2 linked regions of the Bdellovibrio bacteriovorus genome follow. The main gene of each other region encodes a partner of the protein of the gene in region 2 in a complex. Links are inferred from orthologs where the notes say so. Each region holds a gene or a part of one and is shown on either strand. Other genes may lie near its edges. The genes, in order: gcvH and AZI85_RS03150.

The links.
Region 1: the proteins of AZI85_RS03150 (region 2) and gcvH are in contact, whole or in part, in a crystal structure (PDB 3A7A), measured with the Escherichia coli proteins. The link is inferred for Bdellovibrio bacteriovorus from one-to-one orthologs.

The regions. Positions count from the first base shown.
Region 1 is NZ_LUKF01000014.1:146,714-156,884, forward strand. Bases 7,345-10,171 are described here. They hold gcvH (glycine cleavage system protein GcvH), read right to left. Parts: upstream 9,040-10,171; coding sequence 8,650-9,039; downstream 7,345-8,649. Other genes in these bases: AZI85_RS08810 (hypothetical protein), read left to right, coding at 7,345-7,822; AZI85_RS08815 (hypothetical protein), read right to left, coding at 7,863-8,198; gcvT (glycine cleavage system aminomethyltransferase GcvT), read right to left, coding at 9,050-10,132. Outside these bases: AZI85_RS08800 (protein-disulfide reductase DsbD family protein), read right to left, coding at 1-569; AZI85_RS08805 (lactonase family protein), read left to right, coding at 858-1,922; more of AZI85_RS08810, read left to right, coding at 2,267-7,344. UniProt on the Escherichia coli protein: The glycine cleavage system catalyzes the degradation of glycine. The H protein shuttles the methylamine group of glycine from the P protein to the T protein.
Region 2 is NZ_LUKF01000002.1:66,379-74,762, reverse strand. Bases 3,236-6,015 are described here. They hold AZI85_RS03150 (lipoate--protein ligase), read right to left. Parts: upstream 5,246-6,015; coding sequence 4,226-5,245; downstream 3,236-4,225. Other genes in these bases: AZI85_RS03140 (hypothetical protein), read left to right, coding at 5,892-6,015; AZI85_RS03145 (DMT family transporter), read left to right, coding at 5,447-5,782; AZI85_RS03155 (hypothetical protein), read left to right, coding at 3,730-4,224; AZI85_RS03160 (hypothetical protein), read right to left, coding at 3,236-3,478. In the rest of the region: AZI85_RS03180 (DUF1304 domain-containing protein), read left to right, coding at 58-432; ygiD (4,5-DOPA dioxygenase extradiol), read left to right, coding at 529-1,452; AZI85_RS03170 (alpha/beta hydrolase), read left to right, coding at 1,454-2,113; AZI85_RS03165 (SDR family oxidoreductase), read left to right, coding at 2,138-2,914; more of AZI85_RS03160, read right to left, coding at 2,915-3,235; more of AZI85_RS03140, read left to right, coding at 6,016-6,440; AZI85_RS03135 (TIGR00730 family Rossman fold protein), read right to left, coding at 6,498-7,082; prpB (methylisocitrate lyase), read right to left, coding at 7,214-8,113. UniProt on the Escherichia coli protein: Catalyzes both the ATP-dependent activation of exogenously supplied lipoate to lipoyl-AMP and the transfer of the activated lipoyl onto the lipoyl domains of lipoate-dependent enzymes.

The sequences.
Region 1 (10,171 bases), on a different replicon or contig from region 2:
GTTTTTAAAGTCGAGCCCTCTAATTTTTGAGGGACCCAGGAAAAAGACGAGGGAGCTGACGCAGGGTAAACGAACTTCGAGAAAACCTCTGACGGAGGCCCTCGCTGAGCAGAATAGGGAATTTCGGTCTTCAGTTCCGTGAAATAGGGAACGCATTCGATTTTGCAAATAAGAAACTCTACATGGACCGAAGCTTGAACAGAATTCTGCTTTGCCTCAGGTTCTAGATCGAAGACAAAAAGAGATTCGTTGGAGTAACCAAAGTTGATCAGACCTTCGACGGGAATACGTTCCGGAAGAGGCCAATGCTCTTTCGTAATCTTCGCGTTTGTTAAACTCCAGTTCCATTTCGGAGCCGCACCGGAATCACCCGAATTTTTCCAGTATATATGCCAGTGATCTTTAATTCTAAAATGAATACCTAAAGACGGTTTCAGATTTTCATTCCAAGAGGTCCGGGACGAAATAAGTTTTACTTCCCCTTGGGGGAAATGAAAAGTATCGGCCGCAAAGGACGTGCAAGAGTAAGTCATGATGAGAGCGGTAAAAAGTCGGGCAAGAAAAAGCATTCTTTAGTTATAGAAAAATTTCTGCTCGACGCCAACATTACTGCGTTTAGCTGGCCGTATTAAATGCAATGCGGGGTTAGATTGTTTAAAATCAACTGAGAATTGGAAGAAAGCCTGCGTCCTTATGTCTGCAACGGCAATGGTTGTAAATTCGGCACTCGCCGATGACACGGCAGAAATGGTTGCCGATTTTTCGGCAGGGCTCGTGCCAGCTCTGGATAAATCGAATTTGAAACAATATTTCTTTGGGTCCCTGCTTGCATTCAGAGATGTGCTGAGGAGACGCAGATGAAGCACATTATTTTAAAAATAGGGATGGGACTGACAATTCTTGGTTTGGTGGCCTGCAGTGGCGGTGGAAGTGGAAAGAAGATTATCGGTCAAGATCAGTTTGTCTATGTATTAACCCGCGATGACAGCAAGATTCATGAATATCATCTTTCTAAAGAAGGTGTGCTGACAGCATTGACGACTCCTACAGTCGCCACGGGAACCATGCCGTCATTCATGGTCATGGATCAAGCCCAGCAGTTTTTATACGTAGCGAACGAATACGACGGAACCGTTTCGCAGTTTAAAGTGGGTGCTGATGGAGTGTTAAGCGAATTAGCCGCCGCGATTTCCACGGAAGATATGCCGGTGCATCTTGCGATAAGTCCTGACGGAAAATTTCTCTATGCTTCCAGTATGACTGAGCCCAATATCACGCGTTTTGCGATAGCTGCTGACGGGACTTTGAGTCTTAGTGGCTTGATTCCTTACGCAGATGCCTCTTTAGGAGTTCACTTCTCACCTTCGGGCGAGTTTGCATACGTCATTAGTCATTACACGGATTCGATCTCTCAGTTTCGTTTGCAGTCTGACGGAAGTTTTCAAGCTTTGACGCCGGCATCGGTTCAAGCTGAAAGCTGTCCTTCGGGTCCTGTAGGTATCACTCAACTTACGCAAGGATCTTTTTTATATGCGGCAAGTTGCTGGACAGACTTAGTGGAATCTTTTGCGATTGGAAGTGATGGCACTTTGAACAAAAAAGCAACCATTGCAACGGGAGCGGCTCCGCAAGGTTTGCTCATTTCAGGAAGTCAGATGTTTGTAGCAAACGCAGGGAGCAGTGATATTTCTTTGTACTCTATCCAGCAGGATGGATCTTTGATTCATCAGTCGCCGACTTCGGTGTCTGCGGGTGTTGCTCCCGTGGGTATGGCAGTGAATGCAACAAGCACCTTTGCCTATGTTGTTGATTCTGGTGCTGATCAAATCCTCCGCTTTAAAATTTCTAGCCAAGGCTTGATTAAGGACGACACTTTTTCAGTCGGGACGGGTGGGTATCCCGTGCAAATATTGATGAAGTGACTCGGTATCGATCACTCATGGAACGGCGAGGAACAATTCTTCTGCAGAGTCGAATGCGTTGCTCGCTATGATTGATTTTCGGTCGTTCAGATCAGAAAAAATATGAGTGAAAACTCACTCTGAAAAATCGAGGAGACCCTCGAGTTTCCGAGGGAAGATTTAATGTTTATAATAATCTTACACGAGCGTTTGTTTACGGACCTGGCGAAATCAAACAGAAGTGCGTGAGAGCAATTTCTCATATTGTCGCCGTCTCAGAATAGGAACTGAGCGATATTCGCAGAACATAATACCCCTAACAGGACTTAAACACTTCGCGAGGATTTCCCGATAAATATAGAGTCATGTTCTGGGTTTACTTGCAGGAAGTCCTGCTTCCATCATTTCTGGTACGTTGCCGCTCGGTCGGAAACTTTCTTGTTGCAGTCATCGCTGCGACAAGCCTCGCGTCTTGTACACTTGATACTCAATTGATAAACGGTAAATCTCTCGAATTTTTCTCGGTAACGAGTGACAGCGAAGGCCGTATCAATGGCAGCAATATGACGGCTGCACCCTTCAAAGGAAGTTGTGTTCCTGGTTCAAAAGTTAAAATCACAGAGGCGACAGCAACGCTGAATCAAGAGTTCACGTGCGACAACTCAGGTTCCTGGTCACGAGCTTTGGATCTTTCCGTGTTGCCAGCAAACTATATTGGCGAGTTGGTTTTCACGATGACGGTACCAACGGGTCAAACTTTTGAGCAGAAATATCCTGTTGAAAAAGACGTAGTGCCTCCGACGGTAGTGATTAATGCTCCTGTTGCTGTCACTCCTTTGAATGAAGCCGCTTATCCGATCTCGGGCAGTTGTTCTGAAGATGGCAAGACCGTGACCCTGATTGCGGAAACAGTTTCTACGACGGCCCTATGTACGGCGGGAGCCTTCACTGCAAACGTAGATCTTTCTTCTGTGACAAGTTCGCCGATTTCTATTTCTGCATCGCTAGCGGATACTGCGGGTAACACGGGTAGTGACTCTGTTTCAGCAACTCGCGGTGGTGCACCTCCTGTGATTAGTTCTTTTGCACTTAATAACGGAAACTCTGTTACGACAAATAACGTCGTGACCGTTGATATGTCCATCACTGACGTTACTGAGATGTATCTGACCGAAGTAGCTGGTTGTGCTTCAGGTGGAAGTTGGGTTTCGTATTCTGCGACGGCATCCTGGACTTTGCCAGCTCTGAATGCGACGAATACGTTGTATGCGAAATTTAGAAATGCGGGCGGAGAGACTCTTTGCGTTTCAGATAGCATCATCCATGACTCGACATCTCCGACGATCACGATTGATTCTCCGGCAGCAAATAGTTATGTGAATATGGCCAATGTTTCGGCCTTCACTATAAGCGGAAGCTGTTCTGAATTAAATCGTTCGATCACAATTGCGGGTCCAAGTGGATACACGGCGACCACGACGTGTTTGGGAACTTCGTATTCTGCGATTTTAGATTTAACGGCTCTTCCTCAGGGGAATTTCATTCTTTCGGCTTCCTTGTCAGATGAAGCTGGAAATTCGGGTTCCGCGAATTCTGCCAACTACATTAAAGACACGGTCGCGCCTGCCGCAGGAACTATCTCAATCAACAGCGGTCAAGCGGGTACAACCAGCTTAAATGTGACTTTAACAATCTCTGGCGTAGCTGGGACCGCTCAGTACTATCTCACCAACGATGTCGACTGTAGTTCTGGTGGTGTGTGGGAAAACTACGCTGCTTCTAAGGCCTGGGTTTTGCCAACTGCAAATGCGACGAATACTGTTCGCATGAAACGCCGTGATGCTGCTGGAAATGAATCGAGCTGTGTTTCGGATTCGATTGTTCATACGAGCTCCGTTCCTAGTCTATCACTGGCTTCACCGGCGGCGGGTTCCTATATCGGTTTGATGAATGCAGCGGCATTCACTGTTTCGGGCGCGTGTTCTGAAGAAGGGATGCAGGTTACGTTAACCGCCAATGGAATTACGCAAACTTCGCCGCCGACTTGTTCGGGTGGAACTTGGACAAAAACTTTGAACCTTGCTTCAAATGCCACCTATGGACAAGGTAACGTGACTATCGTTGCTAACCACTCTCGCATGACGGGGGTCGCGGCTCCCTCGGTGACGGTTGTTTTTGTTAAAGACACGGTAGCGCCGACAGCAACGATGGCCATCAATAACGGTGATGCCTACACAAATAACTTAGCTGCGACACTGAACCTTTCAATGGCGGGCGGCGCGACAGAAATGTACATCACCAACAACGCGCTTTGCCTCACTGGAGGCACTTGGGAGCCGTTTGCTGTTACGAAATCTTGGACACTTCCTACGGCAAACGATAACAACTGGATTTACTATAAAGCTCGCGATGCGGCCGGCAACGAGACGAATTGTTTGTCGGACACGATTATTCACGACACTGTCATTCCTTCACTCGAAGTGACTATGGCAGTAGGTACGTACATCAACGGTGTGAATCAGAATGCGTTTGAAATCACCGGAACCTGTTCCGAGTATGGTCGACCTATCACTCTTTCTTTAGCTGGGGAACCAAGCATTACTGGCACAACGACTTGTGCAGGTGGCTTTTGGTCGATGACGGTCAACGCTAGTGGCATTGCTGATAATAGTAGCTCGACATATGCGTTCAGTTTTGTTCACACTCGTCCGAGCGGTAATACCATAACGGCGTTTGGTCACTTCTATAAGGACACAGTTCCTCCGGGTAATGCTGTTTTGACCAATGCTCCTTCAGGTGCGAACAACAACAGTGTTCTGAACGTGACGGTGGGTGGAACGGGTGTCACTAGATTTAAATACTTTGTGATCCGTCCCGGAGAAGTGAACTCATGTGATGCGACTACGAACTACATGGGAAGCGAAAATCCCATCGTTTCACAGATCTCAGACAGAATTCTTGTGAACGGAAACTACAAACTTTGTGTTTGGGGTAAAGATAGTGCAGGTAACTGGTCGCCGGCGCACACCGAGACCTCATGGACTCGTGATGCTTTGACGGCAGTCATCACGGGAGCGCCAACAGGCGTATCATCAGCGACTTCTGTCAACATCACGGTTTCTGGAACAAGCGTTACACAATATAAAAAAGCATTTATCACCTCAGGCACTTGTGCGACAGCGACTTACAGTGGGCAAATTCCCGTGGGGTCTGCGATCACTGACAATATAAGCGCCATTCCGAATGGTCCGGTCACTTTATGTGTGATCGGTTCAGATACTTTTGGCACTTGGCAGTCAGAAACAGCGGCGACAGAAGTTACTTGGATTAAAGATGCCATTTCAACAGTGCAGATTACTTCGGCCTCGCAAAATAGAGTGAACGAAGGGGATAGCGGCCAAAATATCACGTTCACCATCAATCCAGTTAAAAACTACGACGTGATCGTCTATTACAAGGTGACTGGAGATGCGTTGAATCCAACTCATCATAATTTAAGTTCTGGTTCTGTGACGATTCCTGCTAATACGGCTTCGGCTTCGATCACGGCGAACTTCCCTGATAATGCGCTCACGGAAGGTGAAAAAGTACTGAATGTGCACATCACTCATACGTCGACAATTGCGGCGATTCTTGGAATTAACTATCAGTCGCAGTACTTCATTGCTGATGATGAAAAGAATTTGAAAGTGACGGCGGTTGCGCTCAACCAAAAACACTCTTGCGCGATTTTATCGGATGGATTTATTCGTTGCTGGGGACACAACTCCTCTCAAGCCCTAGGGACGGGTGATAACAATTTCCGAGACAGAGCCACTCTTGTCACTGTTGCTGGGAATCCTACATTCGCCAGTGTATCTGCAGGACTCGACCACACTTGTGCTATTACTACTGCGGGTGTGCTGTATTGCTGGGGTACTAACTCGATCAAACAGCTTGGCGACGGCACTAATACGAATCGTTCAAGTCCCGTCATAGCAGACTCTCCCAATCTGTATTTGATGATAAGCACCGGCAATCGACATACGTGTGGTATTACTACCAACAACAAACTTCGTTGCTGGGGCTCGAATAGCTTCGGCGAAATCGGAAAAGGCACGACGAGCCCTACCCCTTCAGACCCTGTCGAAGTTGACGGAGCTACAGACTATAAATATGTATCCGCGGGTGCAGATGGTTCCTGCGCAGTGACTTCCACTCATAAGTTGCGTTGCTGGGGAAATAACGGAAATGGCGCATTACCAACCGGTGGCAGCTACAATACCCCGCAAGATGTCGACTCCACCACGGATTATTCCATGGTGGCTGTCGGATCGTCACACTCGTGTGCAGTGACTATGACGGGCCAATTGAAATGTTGGGGTGGCGCTAATTCATGGGGTCAGATTGGCGACGGTACAAATATAGCAAAATCTAGTCCTACCAACGTGGATTCTTCTGAAACTTTCGTCTCCGTCGCGGTGAATACGGATACAAATGCGGGCGTGCCTCGGGGGACAACGTGTGCGCTCACCACAGGAAAAGTCCTATATTGCTTCGGATTTAATGATGCTGGTCAGGTCGCTGATGGAACTTCAGGGAATTCTCGGAGGTCACCGACTCTTAGTGACGGCGGAATGTTGTATGATAAAATTGCTTTGGGCGCGGGGCGTGTCTGCGGAATTCCAACGTCAGGCTATTTACGCTGCTGGGGAAATTTTGGTTTCGATGGCGGTGCCAATCCGCAATACAACTCCTTCGGTGCGGGTCATAACATCAGCTTCTTCTCTCGCTGGGGAGAGTTTTTCAAAGATTTTAGCTTTGATACCGTCTCCTTCGGAGGAGGCGGGCATCATGATACGGTTGCCTGCGGTATCAACAATAAAAAACTTTATTGTTGGGGCACTACCGAGGTGATGGGTGATGGAACAACGGCCACGGTACGTCGACCGGCGCCAGTTTTAATTGATGCAGATACAAATTACGTTCAGGTGGCTTCTCGTCATAGCTCTGACCATTGTGCCATTACGGAAAGTGGCGATTTGAAATGTTGGGGCCGAAATCATTATGGTGAACTTGGCTCGTCTTCGGTGCCATCTACTGGTTCCGCTCCGCGAGTGAACGTCCCAACACTGGTAGATCCTGGCTACAAATATGTTCATGTCAGTATGGAAAACCATGGAACTTGCGGAGTTACGACAACCGGAGATTTACGTTGCGCTGGTTTCAACGGCTCGGGCCAGCTAGGTGATGGAACGACTACACCAGTAGCGGCATTCAAAACGATCGATGCGCCTACGAAATATAAAACAGTGGAACGCGGCTTTAATCATACTTGCGGCATCACCACAACGGGCATGTTGAAATGCTGGGGTACTAACACCAACGGACACTTAGGAATTGGCAATACAACAAACAATCCTAATCCGACGGAAGTAGATCCGGGAGTCACTTATAAATCAATTTCATTGGGTTCTACCTACACTTGCGGTGTAACGACGGCTGGCAAGCTGAAGTGTTGGGGCGGTAGTGGAGATGTCGGGAATGGAAGTTCTGGAAACGTAGTGAATCCTTATCTGATTGATGGAACCAATGACTATTTATCAGTTTATTCAGGCGCGGATTTCGCGTGCGGAATCTTAACTAGCAACGTAGTAAAATGCTGGTCTGTGCATATGCCCACCGTCGGTTTAGCGCAGCCTCCTTTTGGGAATGCCGTGCTTAATCAATTTAATGCTACGATTATTGATTCTGGATTGGGATATTCAAAAATTCTGAGTGCCGGGGATATGTTCTGCGGATTGACCCTTGGAAAACAATACCGCTGTCACGGATTCGTCGAAGGAGCCGTAGGCGGTGAAGTTGATACAGCTGTTTCAGTCTCTAACGTAAATTCAAACTTCGTTTATCAACCGATTTATTTACACAAAATGTTCTACTAAAATAATAAGAGCGACCTCTCAGTCGCTCTTATTTCAATGACTACTTGCAGTCGATCGCACCTTTGTAAATTTCAGGTTTAGCTGCACCCACAGTTTGAGATACATGGGCTTTACCCATAGCCAAAGTCACGATGTACTTGCTGTCACCAGGAATTCTTTCCAAGCACTCTGTCACCGGAATGTCCGCCGCATAAGTCATGCAATCCATGTCGATAACAAACTCACGAGAATCAAAAGCCAAAGTTGCCGGGCCTGTCACAGGCATTTCGAATTCAACGTAAGTTCCAGAATTTAAAGTACCAGCACAAATAACTGCTTCAGAAGCAAATGCCGAAGTTGAAGAAAAAAGAGCCGCGAAGATAACAAGACTTTTCATTGTGATTCCTTTGAAAGAAGTTCGGATGAAGCCTTGTATCGCAAAAGAATTAGAAGATGTGTTTGGGTTCCGTTAAGGACATAAAACCCGTTACACCACCATCCACAAGCGACCCCGAAGGGGAGCGTCTAAAAATCAAAGTCGATCGGAGGATGGCCCCGCGAGGTTGTGCCCGCGGTAAAACGATCCCGTGGATCGTTTTATTGCGGAGCATGGAGGAAGGTGAACCGCGAAGGCGGTTCGCCGACCGAGAGGCCCGAAGCGGCGGCCCCAAAAATAAAAAAACCAACCCTCTGGGTTGGTTTTCTTATTTTTGGTGCCCCGCGAGGGACTTGAACCCCCACGCTTGCGCACTAGATCCTAAGTCTAGCGTGTCTGCCAATTTCACCAGCGGGGCAACACCGTAATTTGAAACAAAGAGATAGCGCATTTCCGCGCTATCTTGCAAGAACTATTTCTCGCTGATCAATTTTTTGTAGTCAGGAGCTCTCATAAGGTTTGCTAGTTCTTTTTCAGTATCCATTTCGATGCGAACCAACCAGCCTTCATTTACTGGATCGTCGTTCAAAACTGACGGATCATCAGATAAAGCCGTGTTAACTTCGATTACAGTGCCTGAAACAGGGGCATAAAGGTCGCTGACCGCTTTAACTGATTCGATAACGCCGAAAGTTTGACCTTGAGTGATTTTTTGACCTTCTTCTGGAAGTTCAACGTAAACCACTTCACCCAATTGGTCTTGAGCGAACTCAGTGATACCGACAGTTACGATGTTCTCGTCAACTTGAGCCCATTCGTGTTCTTTTGTGTAATAGTAGTCTTCAGGGATGTGAAATGCCATTTTCGGCTCCTTATTTCTGAACAAAAGGTGTCTTACAAACCACCGCTTTAGTTTTACGGCCGCGAATATCTAGAAGAAACTCAGTTCCTTCTTTCGCAAAAGCTACGTCGATGTAGGCAATACCGATAGGTTCATCCAAAGTCGGAGAATGTGTACCACTAGTTACCTTGCCGATTTCTTTGTTGTCAAAAGAAAACAGGCTGTAGCCTTGGCGAGGAATACCCTTCTCAAGCATCTTAAATCCCACAAGATTTCTTTGAAGGCCGGCCTCTTTTTTACCTACGATAATCGCTTTACCGATAAAGTCTTTTTTAGCTGGCTTAATAACCCAGCCCAAGCCCGCTTCGTATGGATTCGTCGTGTCATCAATTTCGTGACCGTATAATGAATACTTCATTTCTGTACGAAGAGTGTCACGAGCGCCCAAACCGATAGGCTGAGTTCCCAAGTCCTTACCTTCGTTTAAAAGATGATTCCAAAGAGCACCAGTGCCCGCCGCTTCAACGAAAACCTCACAGCCTTTTTCGCCTGTGTAGCCCGTTGTTGCGACCATGATTTTGAAATTTTGGAATTGGCCGGATTTCAAAGTGAAAGGTTTCATTTCGCTGACTTTGAATCCGAAAACGCGATCGCAAAGTTCCAAAGCTTTCGGGCCTTGAATCGCGATCTGACCCCACATATCACTTTCATCAGTGATATCAGCGCCTTTATTATTCTTCGTCATCCAAGCGAAGTCTTTGTCTTTATTCGAAGCGTTTACGCAGACCAAGTAGTCTTCATTTTTCTTCAAGCAATAAACGATGATGTCGTCAACCAAGCCGCCTTGGTCATTCGGAAGAAGCGAGTATTGCGCTTCTCCGTCATTCAATTTCGCAACATCATTCGTTGTCAGCCACTCTAAAGTTTCTAGAGCTTTGGGTCCCTTCACACGAACTTCACCCATGTGAGACACATCGAAAAGACCGACGTTCTTGCGAACATTGTCGTGCTCTTCACGAAGGCCAGAATATTGAACAGGCATGTACCAGCCTGCGAAGTCGACCATACGGCCGCCCGAATTTACGTGGATATCTGCTAATGGAGTCTTTTTCATAGCCCGGGAGTTTCCTTTTCCCTTGGCAGACAGTCAATG
Region 2 (8,384 bases):
GGAGAGCCCACTTGAAGACCACTTGACGTGAGAGCCCGTGATCTAAAGACTGAATGCATGGAAATATCGTTCGCTCTTCTTCCGGCATTTTTGCATGTGTACTTCTTTATTTTAGAAAGCCTTCTTTGGGGGCGCCCGCGCATCAATCGCATTTTTGGCGTGAAGGCTCAAGATGTGGCGGCGACAAAGCCTCTTGCGTTCAATCAGGGCTTTTACAATCTCTTCTTGGCTATCGCGATTTTTGCGGGACTGCATTTGAGAACCGCAGAGATGACCTATTCCATGGGAACAACACTTATTATCTATGCTCTTCTTTCTATATGTGGGGCGGGCTTAGTCCTGCTTTTGTCAAATCCACGCAAGATGTGGCGCGGAGCCTTGATTCAATTCGTGCCCGCAGCCATCGCTCTGGTTCCCTATCTGAAAAGCTGATAGTGCAGAGGACTCAGGGTGACTAGACAAAAATAGAACAGTGTTATGCAAATTTGACGTCTTTTGGAACAGTGCTTTTTCCATAATAATGGAGGCATGAGTAAGGAAACACGTTCCTTAAGTCGAAGGTCTTTGCTGATGGGCGCAGGTAGTGCGCTGACAGCTTTAGGTCTATGGAGATTGCATATGCCTGATCAATTAAAAACTCTTTTAAATCTGACTTCAAAACAAGACGGGGAAAAAATGCCCGTGCTTTTTGTTGGGCACGGCAATCCTATGAACGCCATCCAAGATAATCCATTCACGCAAAGTTTGGCGAATCTGGGAAATGAAATCGCCACGCCAAAAGCCATCTTGGTTGTTTCTGCGCACTGGTTGAGCGCGGGCACGTGGGTGACTCGGATGGAAAAGCCACGCACGATTCATGACTTCTACGGTTTTCCGCAAGAGTTATTCAACGTGCAGTATCCTGCGCCCGGTGATCCAGAGTTGGCAAAACAAATTCAAAGCCTTTCCAGTAAGCCGCAAATTCATGGCGACGACAGTTCGTGGGGATTGGATCATGGAACCTGGGCGGTGCTTCGTAAGATGTATCCGCAGGCCGATATTCCCGTTTTGCAGTTGAGTATAGATATGTCCGAGCCTCCGGCATTTCATTTTGAATTGGGTCGCACTTTAAAAAAATTAAGAGAGCAAGGTGTCTTGATTGTCGGAAGCGGCAACATTGTTCACAACCTGCGCCGCGCGAATTGGGATAAGCCATTGCAAGGTGAGGATTGGGCCATCGAGTTTGATGAATGGGCAAAGGCAAAACTGGTCGATCGCGACTTTAAGGCACTCACTGAAGAGTTTATGAAGTCGACGGCCGGTCGCCTTAGTGTGCCGACACCGGATCACTATTTACCAATGCTCTATGTCTTAGGAGCCGCTGATGAGAAAGATGAACTGGCGTTCCAGTTTGAAGGTTATGACATGGGTTCTATTTCTATGCGTGGGTTTAGCTTGGGTAAAAAAGGATGATATGAAAACAGAAAACAAGCTGCAGGCGATTTACATTCCGGCGAAAGAAAAAGGCCAGGGTAAGTCGCCCGTCATCATCGCTCTGCATGGCGTCGGTTCGAACGAAAAGGATCTGGCGGAGTTTGCTTCTTCGCTCGATCCACGTTTCGCCGTCTTTAGTTTGCGCGCACCTTTAGTGATCGGTGCAGAAAGTTTTGCGTGGTTCCAGGTTCGCTTCACTGCGGAGGGACCCGTTCACAATCGCGAAGAAGCGGAACAATCTCGTCGCCTGCTCAAAGAATTTATTAAAGATCTAAAATCTCATCCCGACGTTGATGCCCGCAAAGTCCTTCTTTTAGGTTTCAGCCAAGGGACCATCATGAGTCTGTCCTTAGGATTTACGGAGCCCGAGCTTGTTCGCGGCATCGTCGCAATCGGCGGACGCACGTTGCAAGAGATTTCGCAAGGTGTGGTGCCTGATGGCACAGTGACATCGACGCCGAAGGTTTTGCTCCTGCACGGTGTGCACGATAACAAGCTCCCTTTGTTTCATGCTGAAGCCACGGCGGAAACTTTGAAAAAAGCCGGTTTTGCATTTAACTTTAAGACTTACAATGCGGGTCATGAAATCACTCCAGAAATGAGAGATGATATAAGTGAATGGCTTAAAGCCAATTTTTGATCCAAACCAGCGCGGGGGCTAAGAATGAATTCGTGGAGTCTTAATGGAAAAACAGCAGTCGTTTGTGGAGCCTCTGGAGGAATCGGGAAAGCCACAGCCCTTTTATTTGCTGAACGGGGCGCGAAGATCATCGCCTTAGCCCGCACCGAAGAAAAACTAAAATCTTTAATGAACGAACTTTCGGGAAGTGGTCACAAGTATTTTACCGTCGATCTGGGTGATACCGAAAATTTAAAAAAACTTTTACCTCAGCTACAAAAAGAATCAGTGCAAATTCTTATTAATAATTCTGGAGGACCTAAAGGGGGTCCTCTTCACGCCGCAAACGTCGAAGAATTCGAAGCTCCGTTTAAATCGCACTTGCATGCCGCGCACTTGTTGGTTCAGACACTTCTTCCGTCCATGAAGCAATCTCACTATGGGCGCATCTTAAATGTCATTTCCACATCAGTAAAAAATCCTCTGCCAAATTTAGGAGTTTCTAATACGGTCAGGGGAGCCATGGCCAGTTGGTCAAAAACCTTAGCCGGAGAACTCGCTCCTTTCGGAATCACCGTCAACAATGTTTTACCGGGTTATATTCTGACGGATCGTCTGACATCTTTAATGGATGCGTCGGCGAAGTCATCGCAAACGACATTGGATCAAGTTGAAGAAAATTGGAAGAGGTCTGTGCCTATGCGAAGAATCGGAGAACCGAAAGAGATGGCCGAAGCCATCGCCTTCTTAGCAAGTCCCGCCGCCTCTTACATCACAGGTATCAACTTGCCTGTCGACGGCGGCAGAACTCCTTCTTTATAGCTATTTAAGTCGGCAGCTTTCGATGCTCAAAGAAACGATGTCGTTTTTGTTCAGCACGCCCTTTTTGAAGGCGGCAGAAACGGCATCGTCAATCGCCAAAGAATCGCCCCCTTTGTATTCTGGATAAGTCAGATTCGCATCATCCATCTTCTTCATGAATTGTGGAGTCAAAGTTCCTTCAGAGGCTAGCGACACCAAGGCGCCAGCACGCTTTTTTGAATATGCGAAAATATCTTTCGCCGATGTGAACTCCAGTTCCTCACCACCATCGTTATTGATAAGTAGTTCGGCGTGGAATACACCCAAGGCATCTCCATCTTCTGTTGCACAGAGCATGATGTTCATGCCCAAGATATCAGAGTCCGTACACTCACTGAGCTCCATTTTTGACTCGGGACGAACTGGGCTGGCTTTTAAAGTGATAGTGCGTTCCATCGGCATCAATCCTCCAGCGGTCGCCGTAGTCAGACTGACAGTGCACTCCATGGAGGCGGCCATGGCTTGGCTTCCCAGGCTGAGTAAAAGTGCCGCAGCTGTAATAGAAATAGATTTCTTAGCGAACATGGGTTCTCCCTTTTTTAAAACGTTGCAAAACCGGTGTCTAAATAGTCAGGAAGTTTATTAGCGACGAGTATGCCTAGTTTAAAGCCCGTTTATTTGCTTAGCGCTCAAGAACACCTGCCGAAAAGACGCCCAAAATCGTCACCTGGTAAAGGCATGAGCACTCGAATAAAGGCGAGGATTCGTTGTCTTTGATCTCATAATGGAACACATGTTGCTCCTAAGCCTCACGAATATTAACGGAGGTTTTTCTTATGACGAAAAGAGCGTTTCTGGTACAAGCGATCGTAATGATGTTCTCCATCGGAGCTCAAGCGGGCGAATCATTGGTATTCCACGGCACTTTGGCGGCTCGCAAGCAGTGTGCGGATACAGGCAGTGGATTTTTTGCGAAAGATCTGGGCTGTAAGAAGCTTGCGATCTCTGAAAGAGCTTGCGCAGTGGCTTTAAATATTAACGGCCAAGGCGAAGTAAAAAGCATCGAGGTAGAAGCTCCTGAAGCGGTAAATAAAGGTGACGCTCGTAAAGCGCAATACAAGACCTCTGTGAAAGGGCCTTATCTATATAAAGATGGCTTTCATGCTTATAGCTTTAACTTAGATAAAGTTTCTTCAGCGGAAGTGAAGATTGCTAGCGATGGTACGGGTCGCGTATTGGCTGCAAACCTTTATTTCGATCACGAATTCCAAGCTGACGGCACTCGCACTTACAAACAATACGAATGCCGTAACTTGAAACGCGTAAGATAATTTAAATTTCGATTTGGCGGCAGAGCCATTGTTCAAGCTCTGTCAGTCCCGCGGAAAGATCCGGGTACTTGCTTTGGATTTTTCCAAACGCGTGTTTAATCACGTCGCCGCGGTAAGGGGACCCACGAAGTTCATTCGTGAGGTCTTCGATCAATTGCGGGTACAAACAATCTGTGAAAATACGAAGTTCCTTGATCACGCCGTCTTCGACTTTGAAATGAAAATCAAAAAAGCCCAAAGACAAATACTCATCCATCTTGTGACTGAACTCTAAAGTATTTCCATACAACCAATCCCAAGAACTTAATGAGTCGTACTGAGTTTTAAGCTCCGGCATTTCTTTTAAGCTTGCCATCGTCAAAGACTCGATCTCGGCCTTGGCGCCATAGAATTTTTCAAAAGAAGCCACCATGGTTTCAACAATCTGTTCGTGACGGATTTCTGACGCCACTTCATTTAAGTTTGCCACGCGCGCGCGAACGGATTCTTTGCCTTTGGCCTGCAATTTTTTTGGATTCGGAGTCAGATAATTTCCAAGGCGAGTTAGATCGGTATGCAGAAGAAGTGTCCCATGATGGAAAGCACGGTCTTTCTTTTCGCGATAAGCGCTGCCGCTGAACTTACGGGGGCCATCATGGAAAGGGATCAGTAAATCATTACGACCTGAAGCCTCTCCTTGAATGCCAAAAGTTTTCAAAGCATCAAAAATGATCTGCACATTGTTTTCACGCTTATAAGATTCTTTCGGAGAAAGAAAAGTGAAGTTGGTATTTCCTAAATCGTGAAAGACAGCGCCGCCACCGGTTGTCCTGCGCGCTAAATGAACATTGTCTGATTTCATTTGCGCAAGGTTGCACTCGGTCCAAGGATTTTGGTTGCGGCCGATGACGACAGTCTCTTCATTGCGCCATAAGAAAAGAATTTGCTGAGAAGGATCCAAATTGTGAAAGATCCACTCTTCCGTCGCAAGATTAAGATGAGGATTTAAACTGTCAGACAGGAAAACTTTGAGTTTTTGCATAGGGCGTAACCTATTCCCTGTCCCCGTTGTCGTCAAGAGAGCAGGGTCCCAAGTCGGGGCAGGAAAGTTGACATTTTCGCTGAGAACGATTTAAATAAGGCTGTATTTCGGTTCATTTTCATTTGAACCTTTACCCGGACGATGTGCGACGTACCCGGTCAAGACAAGACGACGCTTTTTTCTAACGAAAGGAGTGTTGGTATGTCTAACACAACAGCATGGATTCTTTTATTGGTCGCAGGCCTTCTTGAAGTGGGCTGGTCGATCGGTCTTAAATACACAGCCGGCTTTACAAAATTAGGCCCTAGCGTTTTTACTCTGCTGACTTTAGCGGGGAGTATGTTCCTTTTAGCCAAAGCTGCAAACGTCCTTCCTATCGGAACCGCTTATGGAGTGTGGGTCGGGATCGGCGCCTTAGGGGCGGCTATTTTAGGTATCGTCTTATTTAAAGAAGCTGTGACACCCGCAAGGATCTTTTTCTTGGTCTTGCTTCTTGTGTCCATCATTGGTTTAAAAATGACCTCTGGGGCTGAGTAATAATTACTATTCAATTCATGAATATATTCAGGTGAAGCATTGATTTTGTTTTCACCTGAATTCGGCATATACACGGGCCATTCCAAATCACTTTTTAAAGGATGGCCCGATGAAAAAATTAATTCTTATTGCCTCACTTGCTTTTTCTTTTACTGCGAACGCAAAATCTAAAAGCATTGAAGAGCGCATCAATTATGCAGCGACTTTACTTGCAGAAGTAGCTGAAGGCTCGCAAACATACACAGTGGCTCCGAACAAAGACCCCAAAGCCATGATTCTAGAGCTTGCACTGCAAACAGGTTATGTTGAGTCCGTTGAAGAGTTCGAAGAGCACTGGGCCGAGGATGGCTCCGCATGGGAAACCGACGGCATGACTTGGGGACCAGAGACTTGGGGTGGCGCTTCCGACTATATCCGCGGTCAACTTGAGCTGAGACTTGAAGAGGGTGAACAAACTCAAGAGGATAAAATCAAATTTGCCGAGCAAATATTGAAAGTAAATCGTGCAGAATTCATTCTTCGCTCGATCAAATCAGTTAAATATGGTGTGGCTCCTATCGGCGCCGTTCAATGTGGAGTGACGTTTTCGTCATTATTAATCATCGACACTGAAAACGGAAAGATTCACCAAATCGACATGGAAGGTTCAGGCTGCTAAAGCTCTGAGACTCCGTAAACGAAAAAAAGCCAGTGGTCTCACTGGCTTTTCTATTTTTTAAGTCTGTGCCGTCGACTTAAGCCATTGGGGAGTCGGCGCGGGAACATAGTTCGCAAACTTATTCAAAATCTCTTCTGGCGACTGCGCGAACACGACAAGGTCTTTATACTCATCGCGAATAAATCCTTCACGCATTCCAGACTCAATCAGTTCCTTCAAAGGTTTATAGAATTCATTGACGTCCAAAATCCCAATGGGCTTTTGGTGAAGACCCAACTGCGCCCAAGTGACAATCTCACAAAGCTCTTCAAAAGTTCCAAACCCACCAGGCAAAGCAATAAAGGCATCAGCCAGCTCCGCCATGCGCGCCTTGCGAGTGTGCATAGAATCCACAACCTGCAAATCCGTGAGCCCCGTATGCGCCACTTCTTTTTGCATAATCACTTGAGGAATAACGCCAATAACCTTCCCACCGTGAGCAAGGCAAGAGTCCGCCATCGCCCCCATCAATCCGATCTTAGCACCGCCATAAACCAAAGTGATGCCGTTCATCGCAAACGTCTTTCCCAACTCACGCGCCATCTCTAAATATTCAGGACGAACCCCCGAACTAGAACCGCAAAACACACAGATTTTTTTCATGAAAAACTCCTGTTAGAAAAATGCTGAACGAACTTCTGCTTTTTTCAGTGTGAGAAAATAAAAAGGGAAAAAGGACAACGCCTTTTTCCCTTCGAACCCTGTTCCTTTTGTGAACAAAGGGAAGCAGGTACCTATTTCAACGTGAAGTTGAAGATGCTTGTGTCGAAAGAATTGTATTCGTCATAACGGGATAGCGCATACAAGTCTTTGCGAGTTTGCATTTTGTCTAAAAGACCTTCTTGAGTTCCTTTAGCTTTGATTTCATTAAGACCCGCCACAGTTGCACCCATCGCAAGACGGAACGTCGTCACAGGATAGATCACGATATTGTAACCCAGGTTTGAAAGCTCTTGATAAGTGTACAAACGACCTTTACCAAATTCCGTCATGTTCGCAAGAAGAGGAACAGAAACCGCCTTACGGAAAGTTTCAAATTCTTTTTCAGTCTCTAAAGCCTCAGTGAAAATACAATCCGCACCGGCATCGATGTAAGCCTTCGCGCGGTCAATAGCTTTATCCAAGCCTTCCACCGCACGAGCATCCGTACGAGCAATCAAAAGGAAGTTTTCATCCAACTTCTTACCACGAGCGGCTGCCGCCACTTTGCGAGTCGCTTCATCACGAGTCACAAGACCTTTACCATCCAAGTGACCACAACGCTTCGGATTGATCTGATCTTCAATATGGCAACCCGCAAGCCCCATCTCAATCATCTCTTGCACTGTGCGAGTCGCACTCATCGGCTCACCAAAGCCCGTATCAATATCAATAATAGTTGGAAGCTTTGTCGTACGAGCAATCTGACGCCCACGCTGAGCCACCTCAGTCAAAGAAGTCAAACCAATGTCAGGATACCCAAGATCATTAGAAAGAACCGACCCCGAGATATAAACCCCATCAAAGCCTTCTTTCTCAATAGCCATACTCACAAGCGGCGACCAAGACCCGGGAAACTGCAAAAGTTTCCCCGATTTCAAAGCCTCACGAAAATTCTTACGTTTTTGAGCGGGAGTAATTTCAGGAAATAACATCGTTCCTCCAAAGATAAATAAAGAAAAGAAAACTCAAAGAAACAAACGACAAAAAAAGTCATTCACATCATTCAATTTTCAAGACCAAAACAGCATCCAGATCCCCACACCGAACTATTAAAATCCGTAAGTGCCAACCTCTGAAAAACTTCACAAACAGAAAAGCTTTCAGAACTTTACGAGATCGAGCTTTTTGCCTTTGAAAATTCACTGGTGATTCTAACATTTCCAAACACGAATGTGCTTTCAAAGACAAAAAATAAAGCGGACT